One region of the Pandoraea sp. PE-S2R-1 genome, then DNA from elsewhere that is predicted to be linked to it. Evidence: predicted binding sites of a transcription regulator. Region 1 holds the regulator's gene; each other region holds the start of a gene.

What was found. Region 1 encodes sigma-54, which starts transcription at its own class of promoters, with help from an activator protein. Its sites were predicted from a motif close to TGGCANGNAANCTGCTTT; they were not measured.
Region 2: a site for sigma-54 is predicted at 3,506-3,523, ahead of atzF (allophanate hydrolase). Genes of this name have one in related genera too.
Region 3: a site for sigma-54 is predicted at 1,933-1,950, ahead of glnA (type I glutamate--ammonia ligase). Genes of this name have one in related genera too.

The regions. Positions count from the first base shown of each region.
Region 1 covers NZ_NGUR01000015.1:520,100-529,882, reverse strand. The annotation lists gene mutY (A/G-specific adenine glycosylase) at 1-440, shown strand, start outside; gene rapZ (RNase adapter RapZ) at 462-1,334, opposite strand; gene CDV44_RS19780 (PsiF family protein) at 1,516-1,845, opposite strand; gene hprK (HPr(Ser) kinase/phosphatase) at 2,001-2,966, opposite strand; gene ptsN (PTS IIA-like nitrogen regulatory protein PtsN) at 3,030-3,485, opposite strand; gene hpf (ribosome hibernation-promoting factor, HPF/YfiA family) at 3,722-4,075, opposite strand; gene CDV44_RS19760 (RNA polymerase factor sigma-54) at 4,216-5,706, opposite strand; gene lptB (LPS export ABC transporter ATP-binding protein) at 5,801-6,553, opposite strand; gene lptA (lipopolysaccharide transport periplasmic protein LptA) at 6,597-7,313, opposite strand; gene lptC (LPS export ABC transporter periplasmic protein LptC) at 7,310-7,996, opposite strand; gene CDV44_RS19740 (HAD family hydrolase) at 8,019-8,504, opposite strand; gene CDV44_RS19735 (KpsF/GutQ family sugar-phosphate isomerase) at 8,621-9,601, opposite strand; gene CDV44_RS19730 (monovalent cation:proton antiporter family protein) at 9,783-9,783, shown strand, end outside.
Region 2 covers NZ_NGUR01000013.1:21,820-31,602, reverse strand. The annotation lists partial or broken gene uca (urea carboxylase) at 1-1,631, opposite strand, end outside; gene atzF (allophanate hydrolase) at 1,646-3,469, opposite strand; gene CDV44_RS16135 (hypothetical protein) at 3,816-4,652, shown strand; gene arsH (arsenical resistance protein ArsH) at 4,734-5,465, opposite strand; gene arsC (arsenate reductase (glutaredoxin)) at 5,462-5,884, opposite strand; gene arsB (ACR3 family arsenite efflux transporter) at 5,933-7,006, opposite strand; gene CDV44_RS16115 (helix-turn-helix transcriptional regulator) at 7,003-7,338, opposite strand; gene CDV44_RS16110 (DHA2 family efflux MFS transporter permease subunit) at 7,384-8,982, opposite strand; gene CDV44_RS16105 (MarR family winged helix-turn-helix transcriptional regulator) at 9,013-9,450, opposite strand; gene maiA (maleylacetoacetate isomerase) at 9,633-9,783, shown strand, end outside.
Region 3 covers NZ_NGUR01000012.1:182,677-192,459, reverse strand. The annotation lists gene CDV44_RS15985 (LysE family translocator) at 307-924, opposite strand; gene CDV44_RS15980 (rhodanese-like domain-containing protein) at 1,101-1,568, opposite strand; gene glnA (type I glutamate--ammonia ligase) at 2,047-3,462, shown strand; gene glnL (nitrogen regulation protein NR(II)) at 3,687-4,817, shown strand; gene ntrC (nitrogen regulation protein NR(I)) at 4,879-6,465, shown strand; gene rfbD (dTDP-4-dehydrorhamnose reductase) at 6,526-7,407, shown strand; gene CDV44_RS15955 (pentapeptide repeat-containing protein) at 7,703-9,325, shown strand; gene CDV44_RS15950 (hypothetical protein) at 9,271-9,783, shown strand, end outside.

The DNA of each region.
Region 1 (9,783 bases):
CCCAGCCGGAGCGTTACGTGGACGTGCTGGTGATTCGCGCCGGTGAGCGGGTGCTGTTCGAACGGCGCCCTGATAGCGGGATCTGGGGCGGGCTATGGAGCCTGCCGGAACTCACGCCGCCGCTCGATGCTCGCGAGGATGACGACGCTGCACTGCGTGACCGTATCGGCGCGCGCGCGTCGACGTTGGGCGCCGCGCATGGCGTGGTGCGATCGATGGTGCCGCTGCTCGGGCTCACGCATGTATTCACGCACTTCAAACTGCATCTCCGCCCGTGGCTGGTGACGATGGCCCATTCGGCCGAATCGAGCGCGGCAATGGGCTCGCAGCAGGCGTGGATGAGTGCAGGGGAGGTGGCGGGAGCCGGTCTGCCCTCGCCGATCCGCAAGATTGCCGAAGCCCTTGCGCCCGGCGACGGGCAATTGTCACTGCCGGCCTGATTCAACCCGATTGGGTGTGGATCAGGCGCCTTCGCCGTCCGCAAGTTCGCGGTGGCGTACCAGAACGCTCGACTCGGCGCGAAAGCGCTCGCCGAGCGTTTCGGCGATGAACACCGAGCGGTGCTGTCCGCCGGTGCAGCCGATGGCCACGGTCAGGTAGCTGCGGTTATCGCGCATGAAGCTCGGCAACCACTTTTGCAGATACGCGCCGATGTCATTGATCATCTCGTCGACTTCCGGAATCGCAGAAAGGAAGTCGATGACGGGCTGGTCGCGGCCAGTGAGTGGCCGTAGTTGTGTGTCGTAGTACGGATTGGGCAGCGAGCGCACGTCGAAGACGAGATCGGCATCGAGCGGCACGCCGTGCTTGAACCCGAACGATTCGAACATCAGCGTCAGGCCCGTGTGATCGTGCTGCACGAATTCGCGAATCCAGCGCCGCAATGCACTTGCGCGCAGATTGCTCGTGTCGATCTGATGACCCAGCTCGGTCACGCTGTTGAGCATCTCGCGCTCTTTCTCGATGGCCTCCACGAGCGACCCGCTGGCATTCACGGGATCGGTCGAGGCGGCGGAGAGCGGATGGCGGCGGCGCGTTTCCGAAAAGCGTTGCACCAGCGTTTGCGTGGTGGCATTCAGGAACAGCACGCGCACATCGTGGCCGAAACGGCGCAAGCCGCCGACGATCGGCGGCAGATCGGCGAGCGAGCCGCCGCTGCGCGCATCGATGGCGACGGCCAGACGTGTGTAGTTCTGCGTTTCGAGGTATTCGGCGAGCTCAGGCAGAAAGCGCGACGGCAGATTGTCGACGCAGTAGTAGCCCGCATCCTCGAGGACGTTCAGGGCGAGCGATTTGCCCGAACCCGAAACGCCGGTAATCAATACGATCTTCATGGCATTTCCCGGATACAACCATGATGGTAAGCGATTGTGTCGTTCGGGTGTCGGGCTTGAAATTGCGTGAATGGTTCCACGCGGCTTTCAGGCTTTCGCTCATTTGGGGCGCGATCGGGGCATCAATGAAAACGGCGCCCGTGGGGGCGCCGTTCGCGAACACCGTTGGCAAGCCCGGATATCAGGCCGCCGGTTGACTCGACAGGCACTGTTTCATGAACGCCTTGCGGTCGTCGCCCTTCTTGCCGGTGGCGGCCGTGTTGCAGGACTTCATCTTGTCTTGCTGGGTTTGCTTGGCGGCAGGTGCCGGGGTGCCGGCGGCCGACAGACATTGCTTCATGAACGCCTTGCGATCGTCGCCGGTTTTGCCGGTGGCCTGTTGATTGCAGGCGGTCATCTTGTTGTTTTGCGAGTTCGCCTTGGGTGCCGCCGGTGCCGAGGCCGTTTGGGCGAAAACGGGCGATGCGAGCAGCGGGGACAGCAGGAGCAGTGCAGCGAGTGCTTTCTTCATGGTCGTCTCTCCATAAGGGTCGGACACGCAAGGGGAAGGACTGCGTGGCGATTACAACATGAAAGAAAACGCGCCGCAATCGCGCGGCGTTGACAGAAAAAAGCAGAAATTGCGGTAAACCCGGGGGATTGGGCTGGCCGAGAGGGTGCTGAGGCTCAGAGCAGCTTGCCCTGCATGCCGTCCGGGTCCTGCATGGCCTGGCGCTGGCGCTCCATGAAGTCCTTGAGCGTATCGATACCGCGCAGTTGCAGTATCGTGTTGCGCACGGCGGCTTCGACCAGCACGGCGAGGTTTCGCCCGGCCGCCACTTGCAGGATCACCTTGTTGATGGGCAGTCCGAGCACGTCGACCGTTTGTGCTTCGAGCGGCAGGCGCTGGAATTCGCCATCGGGGCGGCGCACCAGTTGCACGATCAGCTTGAGCTTCATTTTCCGGCGCACGGCCGTCTCACCGAAGATCGTCTTGATGTCGAGCAGGCCGAGGCCGCGCACTTCCAGCAGGTTCTGCAACAGCGGCGGACAGCGGCCTTCGACGAAATCGGGTCCAAGACGCACGAAATCGACGGCATCGTCGGCGACCAGTCCGTGTCCACGGCTGATCAGTTCCAGACCGAGCTCGCTCTTGCCAAGACCCGAATCGCCCGTCAGCAGCACGCCCATGCCCAGAATGTCGATAAAAACGCCGTGCATCGTGCAACGCGGTGCGAACACACGCGAAATGTACAGGCGCAGGCTATCGATGACCGAAGCGGTCGAGAGCGGGGTGGTGAACAGCGGGGTGGACGAGCGTGTGCAGCGCAATACGAGGTCGGGCGGGGCTTCGAGGCCGTCGGCGACCACGAGGAACGGCGGCTCCAGCGCAATCACCTCGCCCATATGACGCTTGCGGTTTTCTTCCGTCAGGCGCTGGTAGTAGCGCAGTTCGGCTTCGCCGAGCACCTGAATACGGTTCGGGTGGATGAGGTTCAAGTGACCGACAAGGTCGGCGCTCGATGTGGCGGTGGCCACGCTCTCCGGCGTGAAGCCGCGCTCCCACCCCTCATGGCCGGTCAGCCACGACAGCCGCAGCGTGGCGGCGTTGTCGTCGAAAATGCTTTGCGCGTTGATGCCGGTCAGTTCCACCGCGTCGCCTCGTTCGGTTGGGGGTGTGGGGTCTACGCTACGGGGCTTGTCTGGCGTGTGGGCTCAGGGCTGCCAGTTCGCGAGTGCCGTATGAATGTCTTCGGCGCTTGGTGCATTCGACAACGTCTCGCGCATCGATCGGTCCGAAAGCAATTGTGCGATTTCGGACAGGATTTCGAGATGTTGCTGGGTGGCTTGTTCGGGCACCAGAAGGAAAAACAGCAGGGACACCGGCTGGCCGTCAGGGGCTTCGAAGGGGATCGGCGCTTCCAGGCGCACGAACGCCGCCATTGGATGCTTCAGGCCCTTGATTCGACCATGCGGAATCGCCACGCCTTCACCGAGTCCGGTCGAGCCGAGTCGCTCGCGCGCGAAGAGATTGTCGGTGATGACAGCGCGAGTGAGCCCGGCATTGCTCTCGAATAGGAGCCCGGCTTGCTCGAAGACGCGCTTCTTGCTGGTGACGGAGAGTCCAAGCAGGATGTTGGACGCAGGTAAGAGTTTGACTAAACGGTTCATCTTGTAATGCGGGCGAACGCGTAGTCGCCCTCCAACCCCCGATTGACCTCGCATTATAGACCACCTGCCGCTGACCCCCGCGCCATTCCCCAGAAATGCGCCAAGCCATATAAAAGGGGCCGTTCAACGGCCCCGCGGTGGGTGATGCCAGACTATGACAGACGCAATTGCAGGCGCGAGGTTCCGCGCGGGCTTTCGTCAGTGTCAGTCGACGCGACTACCACGCCAGTCAGCACTCATTGCAGCGGTTCCTGCTCGGGCGGCTGCTGATGCTTGATGGCCTCGCGACCGTGGTCCTGAACCTTGTCCTTGAACTGGATTACCTTGCGGTCGAGCATATCGATCAGCTTGTCGATGGCGGCGTACATATCTTCGTCACACTTCTCGACGAAAATCTCCTTACCCTTGAGAAACACCGTAATGCTGGCTACCTGGCGTCCGGTTTTCTCCTTGGTCTTGTCGACAGAGAGGATCACCTCGGCGCCCATCACTTGATCGAAATGGCGCAACACGCGGTCAAGCTTGTTAGTCACAAATTCGCGCAGCGAAGGCGTGAGTTCGAGATGGTGTCCACTGATCTTCAGATTCATAGCTGCTCTCCTTGCTGAAATGCCGAAGTGCAGGCCACGTCACAAATGACGGGCTAGCGGGAGTGCGAGCCATTCATGTGACGCAATGTCGCACTGCGGCGTTATGCCCCAGCAGGCCAACACGGCTCACCAGGACTGTCCTACAAAGATTTGCGCAAGTTGACTGCGGGAATTCGCATGGCTTCGCGGTATTTCGCGACAGTGCGTCGCGCCACCACGAAACCCTGCTCTGCCAGCAGTTCCGCGATACGGCTGTCGGAAAGGGGGCTCTGCGGGTCTTCGGCTCCTATCAGTTGCTTGATGAGGGCACGGATGGCCGTGGATGACGCGGCCCCTCCGGCTTCCGTCGCGACGTGCGAACCAAAGAAGTACTTGAGCTCGAAAGTTCCGAATGGAGTGAGCATGTACTTACTGGTTGTCACCCGCGAAATCGTGGATTCGTGTAAACCCAGCGTATCAGCAATCTCGCGCAAAACCAAGGGGCGCATACCGATTTCGCCGTGGGAAAAGAAGTTCTTTTGACGCTCGACAATGGCCTGCGCGACCCGCAGGATCGTGTCGAAACGCTGCTGAATGTTCTTGATCAGCCAGCGCGCTTCCTGCAATTGCTGTTGGAGGTTCCCGGTGCCCGGATCGTTGCGATTATTTCGCAGAATTCGTGCATACATTTCGTTGATGCGCAGACGCGGCATCACTTCGGGATTGAGCTCCGCCGTCCAGCCGCTGCCCTGCCGGCGCACGAGGACGTCGGGAATGACGTAGTCGGCCTGCGGCGTGCCGTACGCGGCCCCCGGAAACGGGTCGAGCGAGCGAATGAGTTGATGCGCGGCGCGCAGGCTGTCTTCGCCCACGCCAAGCACGCGACGCAGCCGCGTGTAGTCACGTGCGGCGAGCAGTTCCAGGTGATCGGAGACGATACGCAGCGAAATCGTGCGCACCGGGCTCGCAGGCAGCCGCTGCAATTGCAGCCGCAGGCACTCGGACGGGGTGCGTGCACCGACGCCGGCCGGGTCGAAGCTTTGCAGCAGCGCCAGCGCGGCATTGATCTCTTCGGCCTCGAGCGACAGTTCTTCGGCCACTTCCGCCTGAATTTCATCGAGCGTCGTGCCCAGATAACCGTCTTCGTCGAGCGACTCGATTAAAAACTCCACCAGCGCGCGATCGCGCGGCGCGGCCTTGGTCACGCGCAACTGGGCCAGCAGGTGTTCACGCAGATTCGGATGATCGACGTGCAGTTGCGGGCGCGAGTTGTTGTCGTCGTCGTCGGTGGCATTGCCCGTGCGGGCGAAGTCGTTCAGGCTCCAGTCACTGCCGCTGTCCTGGCCGTTATCGTCGAAACGCGCTTCGCCATCGAGCTCGCGTGCCTCGTCGTGACCGTTACCCTCGGACGGCGCGTCGTTCGTGCTGCTGACCGATGTCGTGCGTTCATTGCGAAGCGAGCCGTCGGTGCCGACGCGCACGGACCCGGCGAGCCAATCGTCTTCGCGCTCGAGCATCGGGTTCTGGGTGAGGGCATGCTCGACTTCTTGTTGAAGTTCGAGCGTCGACAGTTGCAGCAACCGGATCGATTGTTGCAACTGGGGGGTGAGGGTCAGGTGCTGCGAGGTGCGGAGTTGGAGGGTCGGTTTCATAACGTTTCTCGCCTTCATTGTAGAGGCTTTGTCACGTCAGCGAAACCGGCCTGCCTCGCTATCGGAGGCAGGGTTTACATGCGAAAAATTAGCTTTACATCCGGAAATTTTCGCCCAGATAAACGCGCCGGACGCTTTCGTCGGCAACGATCTGGTCAGGCGTGCCGGCGGCGAGCACCGAGCCTTCGCTGATGATGTACGCGTGATCGCAGATACCGAGCGTTTCGCGCACGTTGTGGTCGGTAATCAGGACACCGATACCTCGGTCTTTCAGGAAGCGCACGATGCGCTGAATTTCCAGCACCGCGATCGGATCCACACCCGCGAACGGTTCATCAAGCAGGATGAAGCGCGGCTGGGTGGCCAGTGCGCGGGCAATTTCCACGCGACGGCGCTCGCCGCCCGAGAGCGACATGGCCGGGTTCTCGCGCAGATGCGCCACTTGCAACTCGTCGAGCAACGACTCGATGCGGCGCTCGATTTCATCGCGCTTGAGCGGTTTGCCCTGCGCATCGACCTGCAATTCGAGCACGGCGCGAATATTGTCTTCGACCGTGAGCTTGCGGAACACCGACGCTTCCTGCGGCAGATACGAAACACCCATGCGCGCGCGTTCGTGAATCGGCAGTTCGCTGATCAGGTTGCCATCCAGCTGAATCTCGCCGTCGTCGGCCGGCACCAGCCCCACGATCATGTAGAACGACGTGGTCTTGCCGGCGCCATTGGGCCCGAGCAGCCCCACGACTTCGCCGCTTTTCACGTCGAGCGAGACGTCCTTGACGACGGTGCGGGCACCGTATTGTTTCTTGAGCGAGCGCACGACGAGCGCGCTGGGCTTGCCGACCATGCCGGCGCCCTGATTGATGCTGGAAGCGTTGCTTTGGTCGGGATTACTCACGCGGATTCTCTAGGCGTTTGGAAGGAGCCAGTGCCGGCAGATCGCCCTTGGGCGCTGCGGCGGCAGGCTTGCTCGCGCCGCCGGGCTGCGCTTGGTTAGCGCCCGTGGCATTGCGAGGCGCGAGCGTCGCACGCACGCGGCCATTCGGATTGTTCGAATTGACCTGATCGGCGCCGCTATTGGCGGTGTACACCTCGTTGTACGTATCGTACGTGATCACGCTGCCGTGAATCTCGTCGAGCACCTTCGTACCGCCGGCCAGACGCTTGAGCGTGGCCTGCGTGGTCAACGTGGCGACTTCGGTCTTGCCGTTGTAGTAGATCGTCTGGCCCCAGCCGTCGATGTACTCGTCCAGACCGTCGCGTTTCTGACGCATGTACGCGAGCGGACCGCCCGGCTTGTAATAGGCGGTGGCGTACTGATAGCCCTCCGGATCCTGAGTCACTTCGACGCGATCGGCCTTGAGGAGAATGGTCCCCTTGGTCATCGTCACGTTGCCGGTGAAGATGTTGACCTGCTTGAGGTCGTCATAGCTCATGTGATCCGCTTCGATGTTGAGCGGCTTGTCGCGGTCGGCATGCTCGGCATGGGCGAGCGGCGACGCCAGCGCGCCGAGCACCGCGAAGGCGGCGGCCAGAGCGCGCAACGAGCGGCGGATGCCGTCAAGCGGTTGATACGAAGCGGGTCGCAGGTAAGGGCGATCGGTCATGGGGTCTTGGGGCCCTGTGTTGTCTTGGGTGGCGCGCTCGGGGCAGTGGCTGCCGGAGCGCCCGTTGTTGCGGCGGGCTGGGCCGGCGGCTTGTTGCCGAGCTCGGCCGGCTGGATTGTGCCATGCACATTGCCGAGCAATTGTACGGCCCGGGAGATGTTATTGAAAATCATGCCGTCGCCGTACATCACGGACTGGCCGCGATACAACACCACCGGCAGTTCCGTGCGCACGATGTCTTCGTTCACGAGCACCTGAAAGTGCTCGGACAGCGCGCGCATTTCAGGGTCGCGCGGCCCCGCCTGGCGGACCACGACGGCATCGTCGTACAGATCCACCACCGACATATCGGCGTTGAGCGTGCCGCGCTTGCTGGTGGCCGTCACTTCCGGCGAATCGGGCGTGAAGGCGCGCACGGCCGGGAGCGTCATGGCGGTCGTGGCGTCGTCCTCGTAGTGCGTCATGTGCACGGCGTTGACGCGATACTGCGTGAGGCCGGTCGGCGACAGCATGGAGATCACCATGTTGTCGGCGTAGTAATCGGGGATGTGTTTCTTGACGTACGGCGAGCGATCGGCGTCGGACGGCAACGTGCGCTGCACGAGCCAATAGGTTCCCGCGGCGAGACCGGCGAGCACCGTGATGGCGATCAGTGAAGCGGGCGAGACGCGTTGTGCGGCCATGAATTCTTCGGCTCCGGGCGCGTCAGGCGAGGGCTGCGGCGAGCAGGGCGTCGTAACGTCCCTGCGCGTGCAGAATGAAGTCGCACAGCTCGCGTGCTGCGCCGTTGCCGCCGCGCGCACTGGCAATCCAGTGGCAGCGCGATTGCACTTCGGCGTGCGCGTTGGCCGGACACGCGGCAAAGCCCACGCGGGTAAGCACCGGCAGATCGGGCCAATCGTCACCGATATGGCCGCAGGCTTGCGCACTCACCGACAGTTTGTTGCAGAGGTCTTCGAATGCCACGCGCTTGTCGTGTACGCCCTGATACACATGGGCCACGCCGAGATCGGCGGCACGTTTCGCCACGATGTCGGACTTGCGGCCGGTAATGATCGCGGTGACGATACCTGCCTCGGCCAGCAGCTTCAGACCGTGACCGTCGAGCGAGTCGAACGTCTTGAAGGTTTCACCCGCCGGCCCGTAACGCAGGCCACCGTCGGTGAGCACCCCGTCGACGTCGAAGACCATCACGCGCAGTTTGGCCGCGCGCGCCGTGGCGTCTTCCCGATCGAAATGAGGTACTGACGTGGCGGCAGTCGAGGTGGTGGGGGCGGTAGTACGAGGTTGATTCATGGGGCGCAGACTCACACGACCTTGGCGGCGAACAGGTCGTGGACGTTCAGCGCGCCTACCAGGCGGTCGTTCTCGGTCACGAGCAATTGCATGATGCCGAAACGCTCCATCAATTCGGCGGCTTCGGCGGCGAGTTGATCCGGGCCGATAGTGCGCGGGCCGGCGGTCATCACGTCGGCCAGCGTCAGCGCGCTGAAGTCGAGCGTACGTTTGAACAAGCGGCGCAGGTCACCGTCAGTGAAGATGCCGACCACGTGGTCGTTGGCGTCGACTATGGCGGTCATGCCGAGGCCCTTGGCGGTCATCTCGAGCAGCGCGTCCGACAAGCTGGCGTCGGTACGCACGCGGGGAATCCGTTCGCCGCTGCGCATCACATCGCGCACGAAGGTCAGCAGGCGACGGCCAAGTGCGCCGCCGGGATGCGAGCGGGCGAAGTCTTCCGCGCCGAAGCCACGCGCGTCGAGCAGTGCGACGGCAAGCGCGTCGCCGAGGGCGAGTGCAGCAGTCGTGCTGGCCGTGGGGGCGAGGTTGAGCGGGCAGGCTTCCTTTTCGACGTGGGCATCGAGATGCACGTCCGACAGGCGGCCAAGGCTTGAATTCGGGTTGCCGGTCATGGCGATGAGCTTCGCGCCGAGGCGCTTGACCATCGGCAGCACGCTGACCAGTTCACCGGTCTCGCCTGAATTGGAGAGGGCGACGACGACGTCGTCTGCGGTGATCATGCCCAAGTCACCGTGGCTGGCTTCCGCCGGGTGAACAAAGAACGCGGGCGTGCCGGTGCTGGCGAAAGTGGCCGCCAACTTGCGGCCGATATGCCCTGACTTGCCCATGCCGGTCACGACCACCCGGCCGCGGCAGGCGAGCAGCAGCGAGACCGCTTCAAAGAAGCTGTCGTCGAGGTGTGCGGCGACGCGTTCGATGGCGTCCGCTTCGGTGCGCAACACCTCCCGGGCGACCTCGAGTGCCCGGCCTGGATTGATTTTCGCTATCATGCGCGGAGTATATCAAAATGGTCGCGGCGCCGAAGGACAGCCGCGCCAGGCTTAGGCGCACGACGCCCGGGGGCATGCCCCATCTTGCCGCCGACGTGATCCGATTCCGTCATCGGGACTCAATCTGGCATGACACTTGCGTGACAAGTGTTGCGCCCAATCAGGAAACCCACCTCCGCTGA
Region 2 (9,783 bases), on a different contig from region 1:
CCAGACTTGACGGTAATCGGGGCCCAGAACGCGACGGTTTCGCCGTCCAGCGTGGCGTCGGTCGGTGCGCCGGTCAGCGCGATGACGGTGTCTTGCCAGAAGCGCAGCGTCGGGCCGACGACGGTCGCCTCAATGCCAGCGGCCTGCGCCACGTTGCCCACGATGGTGTTGCCCACGCGAAACGCCCAATCGTCCATCGGGCCGGACGGCGGCACGCCGATGTCCCAATAGCCGACGCGTCCCGGATAGTCCTGAACGGTGGTGTAAGTGCCCGGCTCGATGACTTCGATGGCGTTTGGCGCGTAAGCAAACGTGTCGAGCGCGCGCGTCGAGACATTGCCGGTGCCGAAGGTCTCGGAGGCGACCACGGCGCGAAGGTAGTCAAGGTTCGTCGCGATGCCGCCAAGGCGTGTCTGCGACAAGGCCTGTTGCAGGTTGGCGATGGCGGCCGGGCGGTCGTCGCCAAAGGCGATGATCTTGGCGATCATCGGGTCGTAATGTGCCGAGACTTCCGTGCCGGTCGACACCCATGTATCGACGCGAACGCCGGCCGGGAATACGGCCTCCGTCAATACGCCGGGGCTCGGGGCGAAGTGCTTCAGCGGATTCTCGGCGTAGACGCGCACTTCGATGGACGCGCCACGCCCGGTGATGTCCTGCGTCAGCGATGGCGGCTCACCCGCCGCCGTCCGGATCATCCATTCCACCAGATCGATGCCGGTGACTGCCTCGGTAATGGCGTGTTCCACCTGAAGCCGCGTGTTGACTTCGAGGAAGTAGAACTGCGCCTGCGCGGCGTCGTAAATGAACTCCACTGTGCCAGCGGATCGGTAAGCGACCGATTGACCGAGTCGGCGGGCAGCGGCCAGCAATTGTTCTCGTATCTCGGCGGGCAGATTGGGCGCGGGTGTTTCTTCGACGACTTTCTGGTTCCGCCGCTGCAACGAGCAGTCGCGCTCGCCTAGCGTGATGACGTTCCCTTGGCCATCGCCGAAGATTTGCACTTCCACGTGGCGGGCCCGGTCGACGAAGCGCTCCACGAAAACGCCCGCGTTCGCAAAGAACGATTTCCCCAGACGTTGCACCGAGGCGAAGGCCGCCGTCAGTTCCGCTGCGTCGTCGCAGCGAGTGAGCCCGATGCCGCCGCCTCCGGCGGTGCTCTTGAGCATGACCGGGTAGCCGATGGCGTCGGCCGCTGCGTGTGCCGCGTCGATGTCTTCGAGCAGGCCTGAGCCCGGCGTCAGCGGCACGCCCGCTTGTTCTGCCAACGCTCGGGCGGCGTGCTTCAGACCGAACTGCGACATTTGCGCGGGCGTCGGTCCGACGAACGCGATGCCTTGCGCTTCGCACTCGGCGGCAAATTCGGCGTTCTCCGAGAGGAACCCGTAACCGGGAATGATGGCCTGCGCGCCGCTCGACTTTGCCGCAGCAAGGATCAGGTCGGTGCGCAGATAACTCTCTGCCGCCGTGTTGCCGCCGAGCGGGATGGCGATGTCGGCGGCACCAACGTGCAGGCTGTTGCGGTCGGCGTCGGAATAGACGGCCACGCTGCTAATGCCCATGCGCGCCAGCGTGCGGGCAATGCGACACGCGATCTCGCCACGGTTGGCGACCAGAACGGTATGAAACATGGCGGGCTCCGGGGTCAGTGCGCGGTCGCGGTGGCGATGTTGCGCATCGCTTGCAGGTAGTCGGCCCAGCCGCCGAATTCGGTAATGTCTTTCGCCTCGCGGAGCGCAAACGGCTCGCAGATGAAGCCCTTCACGCGTCGCCCGTCGGCGAGTTCCAGCGTGCCGATGCCCAGCGGCGCCGGAATGCCTGTGACAAACGTGCCGAAGGTTTCGGCGGGCACATCCCACAACTCGACGCGAATCGGCGCGCCGCTGTCGGCACGGGCCAGCCCGGGCTTGGGTGGCGACGTGTTGGCGAGTGCGTAAAGCCGGTAGTCCGCGCTGGTCGTCGTGGCTTCGACGAAGCGCGCGTTGCGCGACGTCAGCTCGTGATTGAGCGGCATGCCGCGCAGATGGGCGCCGACGACGGCCACCCGAATGGTTGCTGCACCCTCGGCACGTGCAGGGAGCGACACGTCCTTCGGCAGCGGCAGGCCGGTCGCGCCGCGCGGCAGCTCGGTGCGTTGATGCCACTTGGCAGCGTAGGCGGCGAGCGCACGTTCGCGCCAGGCGTCGGCGATCAGCGTGATGCCGAACGGCAGGCCGTCGCTTCGAATACTGGCGGGCACGGAGATGGCGCTCCAGTCCAGCAGATTGACGAAGTTGGTGTACTTGCCCTGATTGCTGTTCAGGCGCACGGGGTCGTCGAGCAGTTCGGCGATTCGGTAGTGCGTGGGGGCTGTGGGGACGAGCAGGGCGTCGAATTGCGCGAGGAGGGCGTCGGCACGCCGCTTGAGGTCGGCAAGGCGATACACGCCGTCGAACGCATCGGCGGCGGAGAACTGCGTCGCCTTGAAGATGATGTCGCGCACGACCGGATGAATGTCGGCCTCGTTGGACTGTGCGAAGTCCCGCACCGCTGCGTACCGCTCGGCGACCCATGCGCCGTCGTAAAGCAACGCCGCGACCTCGTCGAACAGCGAGAAGTCGATCGGCACACAGGTCGCGCCTTGCGCCTGCATGGCGGCCACTGCGTCGCGGAAGGCTTGTTCTGCCAACGCGTCGCCGAAGAATTCGGGCTGCTGGGGAATGGCAAAACGTGGGGCATCGGGCACGCCCCAAACCAAGGCGGACGATGGCGCTTCACGCGACAGGCCATCGGCGGGATCGAGCGCAGCGGCGACGTCATACACCCGCGTGGCATCGCTGAGCGTCGTCGCAAAAACAGACACGCAGTCGAGCGTGCGGCAGGCGGGCACCACCCCGGTATTGCTGAACGCGCCGCGCGTGGGCTTGAGGCCGACGATGTTGTTCAGCCCTGCCGGCACGCGCCCGGAGCCTGCCGTGTCGGTGCCGAGCGAGAACGGAACCAGGCCGCGTGCGACCACCGAGGCCGAGCCTGAACTGGAGCCGCCGCTGATGTAGTCGGGATCGAACGCGTTGGTGGGAATGCCGTAGGGGGAGCGCACGCCGACGAGTCCGGTGGCGAACTGATCGAGATTGGTCTTGCCGATGACGATGGCGCCGGCGTCGACCAGTCGTGCGATGACCGTCGCGTCGCGATCCGGCGTGTAGGCAAAGGCTGGACAGCCGGCCGTGGTGTCGAAGCCGAACGCGTCAATGTTGTCCTTGGCGGCAAACGGCACGCCGTAGAGCGGCAGTAGGCTGATGTCCCCATCCACAGCGCCTAACCGGTCGGCAAGACGCAAGAGTTGGTCTGCGAGTGCCTTTTCCGACACCACGGAGATCCACGCGGGGTCTGGCGAGCGCAGCGTCTGACGCAATGTAGTGAGTAGGGCTTCCGGGGTTGCCCCGCCGCGATACGCCTCAAGCCACTCGCCGATGGTCCATCCACGCATTTGGTACTCCTTCTTGTGTACAAGTTTGCATTTGTATTAACAAGAAGCGTGCCAAGGCTTGCGGGTAAAGGCTTTGGCGGTTTTGCGGGCGAAGTTGGTGCGCTGTGGCCGCGCAGTTTTTGTTCGTGTTGGTGCGCGCGGGCACCATGGGCACGCGCGCGCACCTCAAGCGAGCCGTAGTGCACCAAAGCCAGACCAACTACCTTGAAAGCGAGTATTGCGTGAGTGACTGCGGTTCCGTAATGTGTGCTCAGGTTCGGTGAATCGCGCGCAGACGGCGGAAAACCAAACCGGACGCAGGGCCGCAACTCGTAGGTCGTGTATGTCAATTCACAGGGAGTGTGAGATGCCAGTACAACAACGCGATGTGGCAAGACAAGTGTTGGGTGCTTTCGCCGCCGGCCTGCTGTTGGCAAGCGTCGGCGCGCAGGCCGAGCCGCTGCAACTGCCGACGGTAAAGGACGCAACGCAAACACGATTGTTGCGGGAAGCCGACGCTCAGTACCAACGTTATGCGGATGCGCAGAACGTGTTCTTCTACGTCGACACCGCCAAGTCAGGCGATTGGCCTTGTCAGGTACCTGCGGCCCAACTGACGTCGTTGACGGGGACCTCTGATTACTCGGCAGGCGACGGCCCGACGGGTTACGGTCATCGCTACACCAACGTGGTCGTTCGCCCGGTGTCGGCCAGTTGCAAAGCCGGCAAGCTGGACGGACAAGTCGAATTGGTCTACGAAGCGGTGCGCGAGTCGTGGGGGCCGAGCTATCGCGGGAGTTCTCAGCAGACCGGGCGCATCGTCGCGGAGATCGCAGACGGCAAGCTGGTGCATCGGCTGGAGTTGCGTAAATCGGTCGAGGGGTCGAAAGACGGCGGCGGGACCGCTATACCGACGACGGCGGTTGCCAGTAGCGCCGAAGCGCCGGTGGGCGATTTCATGAATAGCGCGACGATTCTCGTGACAGGAGACGGTTCGAGAGTCTTCCTGAAGCGGCCCGTGAAGACGGCGCGCGGTCCGCGCCTTGAAAAGGCGTTCTACATCGGCACGACATTGATTGCCGTCGATCATGCCGATGCCAACGGTACGCCCGACGGTCTCTCAGTCAACTACAAAGGCGGTACGGAGACCAAAAGCTGCATGAGCCAAGGCAAGCCCGCCGATATGAAGGTCTGCGGCAAATAGTGGACGTGGCGATGACGACGGGATGAAGCACGAAAGCCAACGTGGGTGGCCACGTTGGCTTTCTCTTTGATGGCGCAGCGCTTATTTGTCTTGCTCGTGGCTCATGGCCGCCGTGGCGAGTGCCGTTGCCACGGCCGGTGCTGCTTCCTTGCGCTCGCTGTACCGGTCCGTCAGGTAGTCGGAGCGGTCACGTACCAGCAATGTGAACTTGATCAGTTCCTCCATGACGTCGACCACCCGGTCGTAATAGGGCGACGGCTTCATGCGGCCATTCGCATCGAACTCCTGATACGCCTTCGCGACCGACGACTGATTCGGAATCGTCACCATGCGCATCCAGCGTCCGAGCACGCGCAGCGCATTGACCGAATTGAACGACTGCGAGCCGCCGCAGACCTGCATCACGGCAAGCGTGCGGCCCTGCGTCGGGCGAATACCGCCCATTTCGAGCGGCAGCCAGTCGATCTGATTCTTGAAGACGGCGCTCAGGGTGCCATGACGTTCCGGACTGCACCACACCTGACCTTCCGACCACTCAGAGAGCTTGCGCAGTTCGACCACCTTCGGATGATCGGCCGACACGCTGTCCGTCATCGGCAACCCGTGCGGATCGAAGATGCGGGTCTCAGCCCCGAAGTGCTGAAGGATGCGCTCGGCTTCCTGTACCAGCAAACGACTGTAGGACGTCTCGCGCAGCGACCCGTAGAGCAAAAGAATGCGCGGCGCATGGGTGCTGACGTCGGCGGGTTCGAGCTTGCGAAGGTCTGGCACATCGAGCGCCGGGTGGTTCACGTTGGGCATATCGAGGTTCATCCGATTCTCCTGCCTTGGGCGTCGATGACGGCTTCACCGTCTTCTTTGGTGAACGCGCCTTGTTGCGGCGACGGCAGGATATCGAGCACGCGCTCGGACGGACGGCAGAGGCGCGTGCCCAAGTCCGTCACGACGAACGGACGATTGATCAGGACCGGATGCGCGAGCATGGCGTCGAGCAACTGATCATCGCTAAGCGACGGGGCAGCAAGACCCAACTCGTCGTAGGGCGTGCCTTTCTCCCGAATGGCTTCGCGCACGGTGAGTCCCGCGTCGCGAATCATGGTTTGCAAGGTATGCCGGTCGGGCGGCGTGTTCAGGTACTCGACGATCGTGGGTTCGATACCCGCGTTGCGAATCATCGCCAGCGTGTTGCGCGACGTGCCGCACGCGGGATTGTGAAAGATGGTGACGGACATGACGTTTCCTTAGTGCTTTGCCTTGCTGCGTAGACTTATTGCACGGACTTATTGCGTTTCGTACCAGCGTTGCGAGCGATTGACGACGGCGACCACGAGGAGCATGACGGGCACTTCGATCAACACGCCGACGACCGTGGCGAGTGCTGCCCCTGACTGAAAACCGAAGAGACTGATCGCCGTGGCAACGGCCAGTTCGAAGAAATTGCTCGCGCCGATCAACGCGGACGGACCGGCGACACAGTGCGCCACGCCCAGCTTGCGGTTGAGCCAGTACGCCAACCCGGAATTGAGCAGCACCTGCACGAGAATCGGGACCGCCAACAGAAGGATGATCAGCGGCTGCCGGACGATGGCGTTGCCCTGAAAGCCAAACAACAGCACGAGTGTGGCGAGCAGTGCCGTGATCGAGTACGGCCCCAAGGCACTGACGACGCGTTGATACGTCGCTTCTCCACGGGCAAGCAGCGCCTTTCGCAGGATCTGAGCGATCACCACGGGGATGACGATGTAGAGGCCGACCGAGGTCATCAAGGTGTCCCACGGGACGGTGATCGACGACAGCCCGAGGAGCAGCGCCACCACCGGGGCGAAGGCGACGATCATGATCGCGTCGTTAAGCGCCACCTGCGACAGCGTGAAGTACGGATCGCCTTTGCAAAGCTGCGCCCACACGAAGACCATGGCGGTGCAGGGCGCGGCGGCGAGCAAGATGAGACCCGCGATGTAACTGTCGATCTGATCGGACGGCAGCCACGCGGCAAACAGATGGCGTATGAAGATCCAGCCCAGAAACGCCATCGAGAACGGTTTGACGAACCAGTTCACAAACAGCGTGACGCCGATGCCCCGCCAATGGCCGGTCACTTGCCCCATCGCGCTGAAGTCGATCTTGATCAGCATCGGGATGATCATCACCCAGATGAGCACGCCCACGGGCAGATTCACCTGTGCGACTTCCATGGCCCCGACCGTACGGAACAGGCCCGGCAGCCATTGCCCCAGTAGAATGCCGGCGACGATACACAGCGCGACCCAAGCCGTCAGATAGCGCTCGAAGAAACCGATGGCATTGGACGCGGCTGCCGAGGCTGGCGATGCGGGTGTTGGCGTGGTGCTCATGATTTCGGCTTCATCGGGACGGTGCACGCCGAATCGGGCAAGCACGGGACGCCGCCGCAGCAATTTTCCGTGAGATAGCCGAGCAGGCCGTTCATGGTCTCGAAGCGCGCCATGTAGATGATGGAGCGGCCGTCTTGGCGGCTCGCGAGCAGCTCGGCGCGGTGCAGTTCCTTGAGATGGAACGACAGCGACGACGCTGGCATGTCCATCAATTCGGCGATACGGCCAGCGGGCAAACCGTCAGGTCCGGCCTGCACCAGCAGCCGGAACACCGTTAGACGGACGGAGTGAGCAAGCGCAGCCAGCGCTTCGAGGGCGTTATTCGTTTCCATGTTTCGAATATAGTCGAAACATGGAAATATATCAACAACGGCACCTCAGTGAGCCGCCACCGGGCCACTTGCAGCGTTCTTGTCGGGTTTCGTGAACCAGATCAGCGGAATGATCAGCACGAAGATCACGCCGGAGATCCAGAAAATATCGTCCAGTCCCAGCATGACCGCCTGAAGATTCAGGCTGTTCTCGATGGACGCCAGCGCCTGCGCGTACGAGAACCCGTTCACGGTCTGCAAAGTGTTGATGGTGGACTGAACCGATGGACTGCCGACCACGATCTGCTCGGTGAGGCGCGCATGGTGGAGGATGGTGCGGTCGCTCCATGCAGTGGCCGTCAGCGAGGTGCTCATCGCCCCGCAGAATGTGCGGACAAAGTTCGACAGACCCGCCGCTGCAGGGATCTTCTCCGGGGGCAATCCGGACAGCAAAATCGCGGTCAACGGGACGAAGAAGAGTGCGGTCGGAATGCCCTGCAATAACGTGGGAAGCACCAGCGAGTGCATGTCGATGCCCGTAGTGAATTGCGCACGCATGAAGAACACACCGGCAAATCCCACGAAGGCCAGCGTGGCGAGTATGCGCAGGTCGGTTTTCGGGATGATGCGTCCGAGCATGGGTGTGAGCAGGACGGCGAAGATCCCGAGCGGCGCGGTGGCGAGACCCGCTTGCAGGGCGGGATAGCCGAGGTATTGCTGCATCCATTGCGGCAACACGACGAGATTCGCGAAAAAGATGCCGTACGCCACGGAAATCGCCACCGTGCCAGCGAGGAAGTTGCGGCCTTTGAACAGCCGCAAATCGACAATTGGATGGGCGTCGGTAAATTCCCAGATGATGAAGAAGGCGAAGCCGATCACGGCGACCAGTCCCAGCACCACGACGGTCGTCGAGTGGAACCAGTCGAGATCCTTGCCCTTGTCGAGCATGATCTGCAACGCGGCGACCCACATCACCAGCAACGACAGGCCGACCACGTCAATCGGCAGCTTGCGGCGCTCGGACTCGCGATCGCGGTATATGATCCACGTCGCGGCAGCGGCAAACAGGCCGACAGGGATGTTGATATAGAAGATCCAGGACCATGAATAGTTGTCGGTCATCCACCCGCCGAGGGCTGGGCCGGCAATGGGGCCGACGGTAGCGGTCATGGCCCAAAGAGCTAGCGCCGTCGAGCTTTTCTGCTTGGGATAAGAGCCAAGCAGGATCGCTTGCGAGAGCGGTGTCATCGGACCGGCGACGGCCCCTTGCAGCACGCGCGCGGCAAGCAAGGTCGGCAGGTTCGGCGCAATGCCGCACAGCCACGACGACAAGACGAAAAGCAGAATCGAGATCACGAATAGCCGCACTTGCCCGACGCGCTGCGTCAGCCAGCCGGTCAGCGGAATCGACACGGCGTTGGCCGCTGCGAACAGTGTGATGACCCAGGTGCCTTCGTCGACTGAGACCCCGAGATTTCCCGAGATGGTTGGAATGGCCACGTTGGCGATCGAAGAATCCAGCACATTCATGAACGTTGCCAGCGCCACAGCGAAACTGGCGAGGGCCAGTTTGCCGCCTTTGAGGGGTGGCAGTTCGACAGGCTTGCGCGGTGCTGGCGCAGGAGCTGAAGGGGAGCTTATTGTCTTATCAATGTCTGACATGTCAGATAAATTCCGAAAAAAACGCGTGGATCAGTCGCCCACGAATTTTTTGAGCAAGTTGAGAAACTGCTTGAACTCTTCGGCGGAGAAGTCCTTCAGCCGGTGATTCAGGACGTGCGGTGCAATGTCGGGAATCTGTTCGTCGACCTGTTTGCCGGCAGGGGTCAGTGCCAGTTTGACGACGCGGCGGTCATCGGTACTGCGATGGCGGGAGATCAGACCTTTGGCTTCGAGCTTGTCGAGCATCCGCGTGGTCGAGCCGGAATCCATCCCGAGCATCTTGCTCATTTCAAGCGGGGTGGTGATCTCGCCGACCCCGAGCGTGCGCAAGATGCCCATCTGCGGCCCGGTGAGGTCGAGCGGCTTCAGTGCCTGATCCATTTCTGCCGCCAACAGGTTGCGGGCTTTGCTCAGGTAGAAGCCAACGCTCTGCGTCAGTTGGAAGTTGTTGCGGTCGTAGTGATTCACGCCAGATCCGGACTCGGATTTTAATTGCCTGAACAGTATTTGATAAGTCAGGTAATGTCAAGCGTCCCTTAATCGATGTGTCGATCCTCTCGAATCTGGTGAGTTGCAACTGCAATTGTAGAGTGGCATGATCTTATCGATTGCAATTGCAACCGTTTAAAAAGTAAAAGAGGACTGATCCGATGACAATCCAGCTCTACGGTTTTTGGCGATCGAATGCGGCGTTCCGCGTTCGGGTGGCGCTTGCGCTCAAGAACCTGCCATTCGAAGAAATTGAAGTCGACATTTTGTCGGGGCGTCAGTTTGACGCCGAGTACGCGGCGGTCAACGCGG
Region 3 (9,783 bases), on a different contig from region 1:
GGGTGATATCGATGTGACGTAAAGAGGTGACGCAGCGCAAGCCGGAGATGCCGTCCGACTTGCGTGCGTCGTGTTGCGTTGTCGCGATACAGCTGAGGGGGCGACAACGCAACGAGGGCCGGAGGTCGTACGCCTGCGGACTTTCGCAGGCGGCCGACGCATGTGAGTGACGAAGGGGAAGTGCGCATTGCCCTGCGCTAACTGCACCACCCACGCCACGAGTGTAGAGGCCGGGCGACGGGGGAGAAACCGCAATTGAGCAAATGAACCCCTCCGCTTGACGCAACAATGCGGAAGACGTTCTGGTTATCGCGTCGCGATGGCGACCGCTGCGCCAGCCATCACCGTGCCGGTGGCCCGGTTCAGCCGACGCACGGCACGGGCGGAACTGAGCAGGCGGCGCGCACGCGCGGCCAGCAGGATGTAACTGCCGAACACGATCGTGAGCACCGAGAGCGTCACGCCCACGACTTCGAAATAGCCGAGTGCGGTGATGCGTTGCAGGTCGAGCAAGTTGGGCAGCAGCGCGAAATAAAACACGACGACTTTCGGATTGCCCAGCGTGACCGACAAGCCGCCGAGGAACAGCCGCCACGACTTCTCGCGCGGGGCGTTGGTCATCGGCTCGGCCGGCGCCACGGCGGGGGCGTGCCACATCTTCCACGCGAGATAGAGCAGATAGGCAGCGCCCGCGTACTTGATCGCCAGAAACACGCCCGAGAACGTATGGGCCAACGCCGCCACACCAAGCACCGCCAGCGTGAGCCACACGACGTCGCCGATTGCGACACCTGCCGAGAACGCTACGGCACCTTGCATGCCGCGTCCGAGCACGCGCGCCACGATGGCAGCGATGCCGGGGCCGGGCGTTCCCGCGCCCACGAACAGCGCGAGGGCGAAAGTCAGCAGATGGGTCCAGTCCATGGGGGATGTCTCCTTGCGGCGATGCGTCGTTGTTGTGCTTGCGTTGTTCGATCGGTTGTTCGGGTTACGTACCCGCGTAACCCGATGGCTTCATTTGAGCGGGAACGCTCCGAATTGGTGAATCGGTGAATCGGTGAATCAATGATTCGGTGCTTTGATGACTTGGTGCAGTGATCTTACGCGCCGAGCCACGGCAGCCCGCGGAAGCACCAGCCGCTCACATGTTTGCGATGACCTGCGCTGTCCTTGTCCCCTTCAAAGCCTTCGAGGATGTCGAACGATTGCGCGTAACCGGCTTCATAGGCCACTTTTGCGGCCGCCTTCGAGCGCGCGGCGCTGCGGCACAGGAATAGCAGCGGCGTGTCCTTGCTGGCGGCCTGCGACGCCAGTTGCTCCAGAAACTGCTCGTTGGGCACACCGCCGGGGTAGCGCACCCATTCCACATTGACGTATTGGCCGTCGGGCACCTGCGGGCGGCCCACCCAATCGAGCTCCGCGCGCGTGCGCACGTCGATCAGACGCACCGCCGGATCGGCTTGCAGCAGCGCCAGCGCTTCTTCCGGGGTCACGGCGCCAGAGTAGGCAAGTTGGCCGGCGGCGCGGCGTTGGGCGGCTTGTTCGAGAATGGCTTTCGCGCTTGTCATATTGCTGTGATCTCGTTGGTCGAAGGTTGACTCTCATTCTAGCGTGCACTTTACGTCACATACATAGCCGATCGTGCGCGCTTCAGAGGATGACCACGTGTACAGACGGTGCATTCGGATGCACAATTTCGGGTCGGTGCAAATCGGCGAGTGGCACCTAAAAGGTGCATAATTCGCCAATGCACCAACATGGGGTTATTTTGGTGCGGCCTGCACCAAAACGGCACCAAGAGGGAGAATCGCCGCCCGGGAACGGGAATTCTTCCGCCGGCAATCGCTCAATTCATTATTTCCTTAGAAATCAGAGGGAGATAGGGCGAAACCCGGACGGAAACCGCCATGCGGCGAGCGCAGTATCAGTGGCTGGCACGCTTCGTGCTAATCACTGGTGAATCCGAACACGGAGTTCGTTAAGAGGGTGCGGCGACGCTGGTGACTAGCGCCGGCAGCGCCAGTATTGAATCTTTCGGGAGATAGCATGAGCAAATCAGTGGCAGATGTGTTGAACCTGGTGAAGGAAGAAGATGTCAAGTTCGTCGACTTCCGCTTTACCGACACGCGCGGCAAAGAACAACACGTCTCGGTGCCGGTGTCGCACTTCGACGCCGACAAGTTCGAGAGCGGTCACGCTTTCGACGGTTCGTCGATCGCCGGCTGGAAGGGCATCGAAGCCTCGGACATGCTGCTGGTGCCGGACGCCAACACCGCCTACATCGATCCGTTCTATGAAGAAAGCACGCTGGTGCTGACTTGCGACGTGGTTGAGCCGGCTGACGGCAAGGGCTACGACCGCGACCCGCGCTCGATCGCCAAGCGCGCCGAAGCGTACCTGAAGAGCACGGGCCTGGGCGACACCGCCTTCTTCGGTCCGGAGCCGGAATTCTTCATTTTCGACTCGGTCCAGTGGGGCACCGACATGTCGGGCACGTTCGTGCGCATCGGCTCGGAAGAAGCACCGTGGTCGTCGTCGAAGGACTTCGAAGGCGGCAACACCGGCCACCGTCCGGGCACGAAGGGCGGCTACTTCCCGGTCGCACCGGTCGACACGTTCCAAGATATGCGCTCGGAAATGTGCCTGTTGCTCGAACAACTGGGCGTGCCGGTTGAAGTGCACCACCACGAAGTCGCCGGTCAAGGCCAGAACGAAATCGGCACCCGTTTCTCGACGCTGGTGCAACGCGCCGACTGGACGCAAATCCTGAAGTACGTGGTGCAGAACGTTGCCCACAGCTACGGCAAGACGGCCACGTTCATGCCGAAGCCGATCGTTGGCGACAACGGTTCGGGCATGCACATCCACCAGTCGATCTGGAAGGATGGTCAGAACCTGTTCGCCGGTAACGGCTACGGCGGTCTGTCGGAATTCGCGCTGTACTACATCGGCGGCATCATCAAGCACGCCCGTGCCCTGAACGCGATCACGAACCCGTCGACCAACTCGTACAAGCGTCTGGTCCCGCACTTCGAAGCCCCGGTCAAGCTGGCCTACTCGGCCCGTAACCGTTCGGCATCGATCCGCATTCCGTACGTTGCCAACCCGAAGGGCCGCCGCATCGAAGCGCGCTTCCCGGACCCGATGGCCAACCCGTACCTGGCCTTCTCGGCCATGCTGATGGCCGGTCTGGATGGCGTGCAGAACAAGATCCACCCGGGCGAAGCTGCTGACAAGAACCTGTACGACCTGCCGCCGGAAGAGGATGCAAAGATCCCGACCGTGTGCTCGAGCCTCGAACAGGCGCTGGAGTACCTGAACGAAGACCGCGAGTTCCTGACCCGTGGCGGCGTGTTCACGGACGGCATGCTGGATTCGTACATCGCACTCAAGAGCGACGAAGCCCGTCGTATCGCGATGACCACGCACCCGCTCGAGTTCGAGATGTACTACTCGCTGTAATCGAAGCGCTGCGCAGGGAATGCGCCGGCATGACGGAACGCCAGCGGCCGACCGTCATGCTTGCAAGCCAGAGGGGGATGGCCGCGGCCGTCCCCCTTTTTTATCCCTGCGTGCCGTGACCGGCACTGCCAGTCACCAGGTTATCCACCATGAATTTATCGCCTCGATCCTTGATGAAAAGTGTACGAGCCGGTGCCCGGCCGAAGGGCGAGACGCAGGCGGCAATGGTGTCTGCCGATGTGGCAGCCGAGCCGTTGCTTGCGCAGAGTGACGATCCGTCGGCTGTGAAGCTCGCGGCGACCGGCATTTTGCCGGGCCTCGAAGCGTTGCCGACTGTGCTGCTGGTGCTCGAAAAGCACACGCTGCGCGTGGTGTTCGCGAACCCGGCGGCCGAAGCGTTGCTGGCGCTCTCGCGCCGCTCGCTGTCGCAGATGACGTGGAGCGACGTGTTCACCAACGGCGACGTGCTGGCGTCGACCATGGTCGAGCTGATCGCCAATCACTTTCAGACCACGCGCCTCGATTTGGTGCTTGAACGCACCGCGCAGGAGCCTTTGCACACGCACGCGATCGTGGCCGCCCCCGAGGCGGCGCCCGATTTCGTGATCGTCGAGCTGATCGAGAACGAACAGAAGATCAAGAACGAGCGCGAAGAACGCATCATCGATCAGGCGTTGATGAACAAGCAGCTCATCCGCAATCTGGCGCACGAGATCAAGAATCCGCTCGGTGGCATTCGCGGGGCGGCGCAGTTGCTGGAGTTCGAGCTGGATCAGCGTGAATTGCGTGAGTACACGCAGGTCATCATCAAGGAGTCCGACCGGCTGCAAACGCTGGTCGACCGGCTGCTCGAGCCGCATCGCCATCCGTACATCGCCACCGACGTGAACATCCACGAAGTGTGCGAGCGCGTGCGCTCGGTGGTGCTGGCCGAATTCCCGCAGGGGCTGTCGATCGAGCGCGATTACGACGTGAGCCTGCCGGACTTTCGCGGCGACAAGGAGCAGCTGATTCAGGCGCTTCTGAACATTGTGCGCAACGGGGCCGAGGCGTTGCGCGAGCAGATTGCACGTGGCGACGCACGCATCGTTTTACGCACGCGCGTGGCAAGAAAGATCACGATTGCCAAACGTTTGCACAAGCTGGCATTGGAATTGCATGTCATCGACAACGGGCCTGGTATTCCCGCTGACATTCGTGACCGCATCTTCTATCCGCTCGTCTCCGGGCGCGAAGGGGGAAGCGGTCTGGGACTCACACTGGCGCAGTCTTTCGTACAGCGTCACGACGGTCTGATCGAATGCGAAAGCCGGCCCGGACGGACGGATTTCCGAATCCTGCTGCCCCTGGGCTGATGCGGCCCTCACGCCGTCGGCCGTACACCTGCGGCCGGGCATAGACGTTACACGGTGAACAATGAAGCCGATCTGGATAGTAGACGACGACCAATCGATTCGATGGGTGCTTGAGAAGGCGCTGACACGCGCCAACTTGCCGGTGCGCAGCTTTACAGGCCCGCGCGAAGCCAGTGCTGCCCTCGAACACGACTCGCCGCAAGTGCTGGTCTCGGACATCCGCATGGCGGGCGGTTCCGGGCTCGAGCTTTTGCAAATGGCGAAACAACGCCACCCCGGCCTGCCGGTCATCATCATGACGGCGTTCTCGGATCTCGACAGCGCGGTTGCCGCGTTTCAGGGCGGGGCGTTCGAATACCTCGCCAAGCCGTTCGACGTGGATCGTGCGGTCGAACTGATTCTGCGGGCCGTGGAAGAAAGCCTGCGCGAAGCGACCGACGACGAGCGCATCACCGAAGAGCCCGAGATTCTTGGGCAGGCGAGCGCGATGCAGGACGTGTTCCGCGCCATCGGCCGCTTGTCGCATTCGAGCGCGACGGTGCTCATCACGGGCGAATCGGGCTCGGGCAAGGAACTCGTTGCCCGCGCGTTGCACCGGCATTCGCCACGCGCTGCGGGGCCATTCATCGCGCTCAATACGGCAGCGATTCCGAAAGATCTTCTGGAATCCGAGCTGTTCGGTCACGAGCGTGGCGCGTTCACCGGCGCACAAGCCACCCGGCGCGGGCGCTTCGAACAGGCCGAGAACGGCACGCTGTTTCTCGACGAAATCGGCGACATGCCGCTCGATCTGCAAACGCGCCTGCTGCGTGTGCTCTCGGACGGCAACTATTACCGCGTGGGCGGGCACAGCCCGATCAAGGCCAACGTGCGCGTGATCGCGGCGACTCACCAGAATCTGGAAGATCGTGTGCGGCAGGGCCTGTTCCGCGAGGATCTGTACCACCGCCTCAACGTCATTCGCTTGCGTCTGCCGTCACTGCGTGAGCGCAACGAAGACATTCCGCTGCTGGTGCGTCACTTCCTGCAAAAGAGTGCGCGCGATCTCGGCGTCGAGACCAAGCGCATCAGCGAGGGCGCGCTCAATCACCTGACGCGCTTCCCGTTCCCGGGCAACGTGCGCCAGTTGGAGAACCTGAGCAACTGGCTCACGGTGATGGCGCCGGCACAGACCGTCGAAATCAAGGATCTGCCGCCGGAATTCCAGACGTTGGCACCAACATCCATCACGGGCTCGGGTGCGCCCGCGCCGGCCTATGCGGCAGCGGTGGCGGCGCCTGCAAACGCTGCGGTCAGCACGCCGGTCGGTGGCGTGGCGGGTGCAGCGGGTGCGGGCTACGCAGGCGCAAACGGCATGTCCGGTGGTGCGGGTGCCGCTGTCGCGCAGAACGGCGCGAATGGTGCGCCTGCAACGGGCGACGCGACCGGAGCGGATAGCTGGGAACCGATTCTGCGTCGCGAGGTAGCGAGGTTGCTGCGCTCGGCGTCGCCGGATGTCATGGACCAGTTGACGCGCCGCTTCGAGACCGCTCTGATCAACGAGGCGCTCGACTTCACGCGAGGTCGGAAGGTCGAGGCGGCAAGCCGTCTGGGCATCGGCCGCAACACCATTACCCGGAAAATTCAGGAGTTGGGGCTGGAAACCTGAAGGTAATCGCGGTAGGCTCCCCTGTTTCACCGATCTGATCCGAGACAAGGGAGTCGTACCATGACGAGACGTATCCTGCTGACAGGCGCCACCGGACAAGTGGGCTGGGAATTGGCGCGTTGCCTGCAAGGCATGGGCGATGTCTACGCACCTGCGCGTAGCGAGATGGACCTGCTCGACACTGACAGTGTCGTGCGTACTATTCGCGACTTCGCCCCCGACATGATCGTCAATCCGGCCGCCTATACGGCCGTCGATCGGGCCGAAACGGAAGAGGCGGCGGCGTATCAGGTCAATGCCGTGGTGCCCGGCGTCATGGCCGAGCAGGCCAAGCGCCTCGGCGCACTCGTCGTTCACTATTCCACCGACTACGTTTTCGATGGCACGTCCAGCGTGCCGTATCGCGAAGAAGAACCCACCAATCCGCAGAACGCCTATGGCCGCACCAAGCTGGCTGGCGAAGCCGCCATTGCGGCGAGCGGTGCGAATCACCTCGTACTGCGGACGAGCTGGGTGTATGGCAACCGTGGGGCCAACTTTCTGCTGACCGTGCAACGGCTGGCGCGCGAACGCGATGAACTGCGTATCGTGGCCGATCAGCACGGTGCCCCGACCTGGTGTCGCACGATTGCAGAACTGACGGCACAGACGCTGGCGCAAGGGACCAACGAGCAGGGCTTCGATGCCGACTTCTGGCGTGAGCGCAGCGGCGTCTATCACCTGACGGCGGCGGGCCAGACAACGTGGCACGGTTTCACCGAGGCCATTCTCGATCTGAGCGCTGCGGAAAAGCGTCCGAATGTTGTGCCGATTCCCACTTCTGCGTATCCGCTGCCGGCCAAGCGCCCGGCGTATTCGGTACTCGACAATGACAAGCTCGCCCGCACGTTTGGCGTACGCGCGCCCGATTGGCGCGACGCGCTGACACTCTGCCTCGGCTGATGCTGAAGCGCGGGTAGCGCGCCCGACGTCGATGGTACGGGCAGCACCGGACAGCCCTGCGTAATACCGGGCGGCACAACGGGTTTCGACTCGGTGCCGCCCGATTTTTTTGTGGCGTTCGCGGCGGCAGTTCGCGTTTCTTGTGGATGGTGTCGGACGCCGTCACGCGAAGGACGCCCCTCACGTGTCGGTGTACTAATTCGGAATTTACCCAACGCGCTGGTCCGGTTTCCTTCGGCACCATGGTCGCTTTTTGTTCGCGTCACGCATGAGCGTGCGCGACGAGGAGCCACACATGGTCCTGTTCTCAAACGCATCCGCCCCCACACAGCGTTACCCGAGTGTCCGCCCGTCCGAGCGCATGTCGGCAGAGGACGCGCTGTCCTATCACGATCTTGAGCAACTTAGTGCGGCACCGCCCGAGGCGCTGCGTAGGTTGATTCTGTGTGCCGGGAAAGACGAACGTCGCGCGATCGGGCAGCAAGTGGCGTGGCTGGTGCATGTCCTTGAACAAGATGCCGGGACGTTGACGCGGCACGCTGTCTCGGATCGCTCGGATCGACACACCGAACCCGGCTCGACGTGCGGGGCATCGTCGAGTGCACTGCCCTTTGACGAGCGGGCGCTGACGCGGGCATGGCGCTTGCGGTTCGCGCATCTTGCACCGGACGGTAACGTTGCCGGGGCGCTGCGTGCACTGGTCCAGTGGTGTCGCGAGGCTCAGGTTCAGACGCCGCCATCGGTGACTCACGCCACCGCAGCGGCGGCGGCAACCCGGCCAACGCAGTGGCACTGGGTGGCCTTGGCAGACACCGACGGATTCGACGTGTCGCATTGCCGTCACTCGCCGGTGCGCGAGTGGCCGGCCGGGGTGCTGGGCGTTGCGCTGACGCTGACCGACCTGCGCAATGCCGACTTGCCCGACCTCTCGGTGCCGATGGCCGACTTGCGTGGCGTGCAGGCCTCCGGGGCCCGGCTGAGTCACGGCTGCTTCGACGGCGTGCAGTGGGGCGGTGCATCGCTCAACGGGGCAAAGCTCGACGGCACGCGCAATGTAGGGGCCGATTTCGAGGGCGCCGATTTGCGCAATGCCACCTTCCGGGCAGCAGACCTGAGCAGCGGGCGGTTGTCGAAAGTCCGCGCGCAAGGCGCCGATTTCCGCTTCGCGGCGATGGCGGGGGCGGACTTCAGCGATGCCGATTGCGATGCGGTGGTGTTTGCACACAACCGTCTCGACGATGCGTCATTGCAGCGCACCCGGCTGCGGCGCGCGAGTTTCTTCGACTGCGGTGCCACCGGCATGCGCTTGACAGGCGCGAGCGCAGCGAAGTCTCAATGGGGCGAAGTGACGATGGCGGGAGGCTGCGTGGCGGGGGCAGATTTGCGTCGCGCAGTGTTCCGGCACTGCGAACTCACCGGCTTGAATGCGCGGGAAGCGAAACTCGATGGCGTGTCGTTCTTCGCTTGTGATTTGCGAGAGGCGCATTTCGGCGGGGCACGTCTGAACGATCTTCGCATCGGCCCCGGTTGTCAGTTGGGCGGCACGCAGTGGCAAGGGGCGCAGATACGGCTCGACGCTGACTGGTTGCGTGCGCGCTCGACAAGCGAGCTGGGTGAGGTCGTGCAATCGTGGATGACGCTGCCATTCGACCAGCCGGCCTTGCGCGCCGATGTCTTCGGGCAGGTACTGCGTGCGCTGGCCGGCCGCTCGGGCGCGATACCGTCGTGGCTCGGCGAGGCTTCACCGTCATTACCTGCGTTGGCGCGCCTGCGCATCGATGTACAACAAAGTGAATGGTTGGGGCGGCTGCTGGCTGCCGAGCCCGCGCTTGGGGGGTGGGCAAGCTCGATGGTTTTGCACACTTGCGAGCGCAATGGCTCACGCGGGCTATCGGTGACCTGTCGGCGACACCGCTGACCCGGGTGCAGGCGGCATGGGTGTTGCCGGCAGTGCTTCAGGCGCTGCTTGAGCATTGTCTGACGCATTCGCCTGACGCTGTCTGGCCGCTCGCCGGTGCAGTTTGCCAGACGCTGTACTGGGCTGAGGCCGGTGTTGCGGGGATCGCCGATGCGCACGCGCAAGCGTTGCGTAAGGCTTGGCACGATGCGCTGCCGGCGCATCTGCATAGCGCGTTGTCCGTCGATGGCACGGATGCGTTCGGCCCCAAGACTTACGTGCTAACCAGTGCCGATGGCCGCGTGGGAATGCGTGTGCCGAAGCACTTGCTGGCGGTTGGGCTCGAGGGCGATGCCCGTGATGGCGAACCGTCGGTGCCGACGGCGTCGAATGCCACGGACGCGATAGCATCTGAACCTGCGGCGCGGCGCCCTTCGACTGGCTGGCATTGGCTCGGCGTTCGCGTGGCGACATGCGAG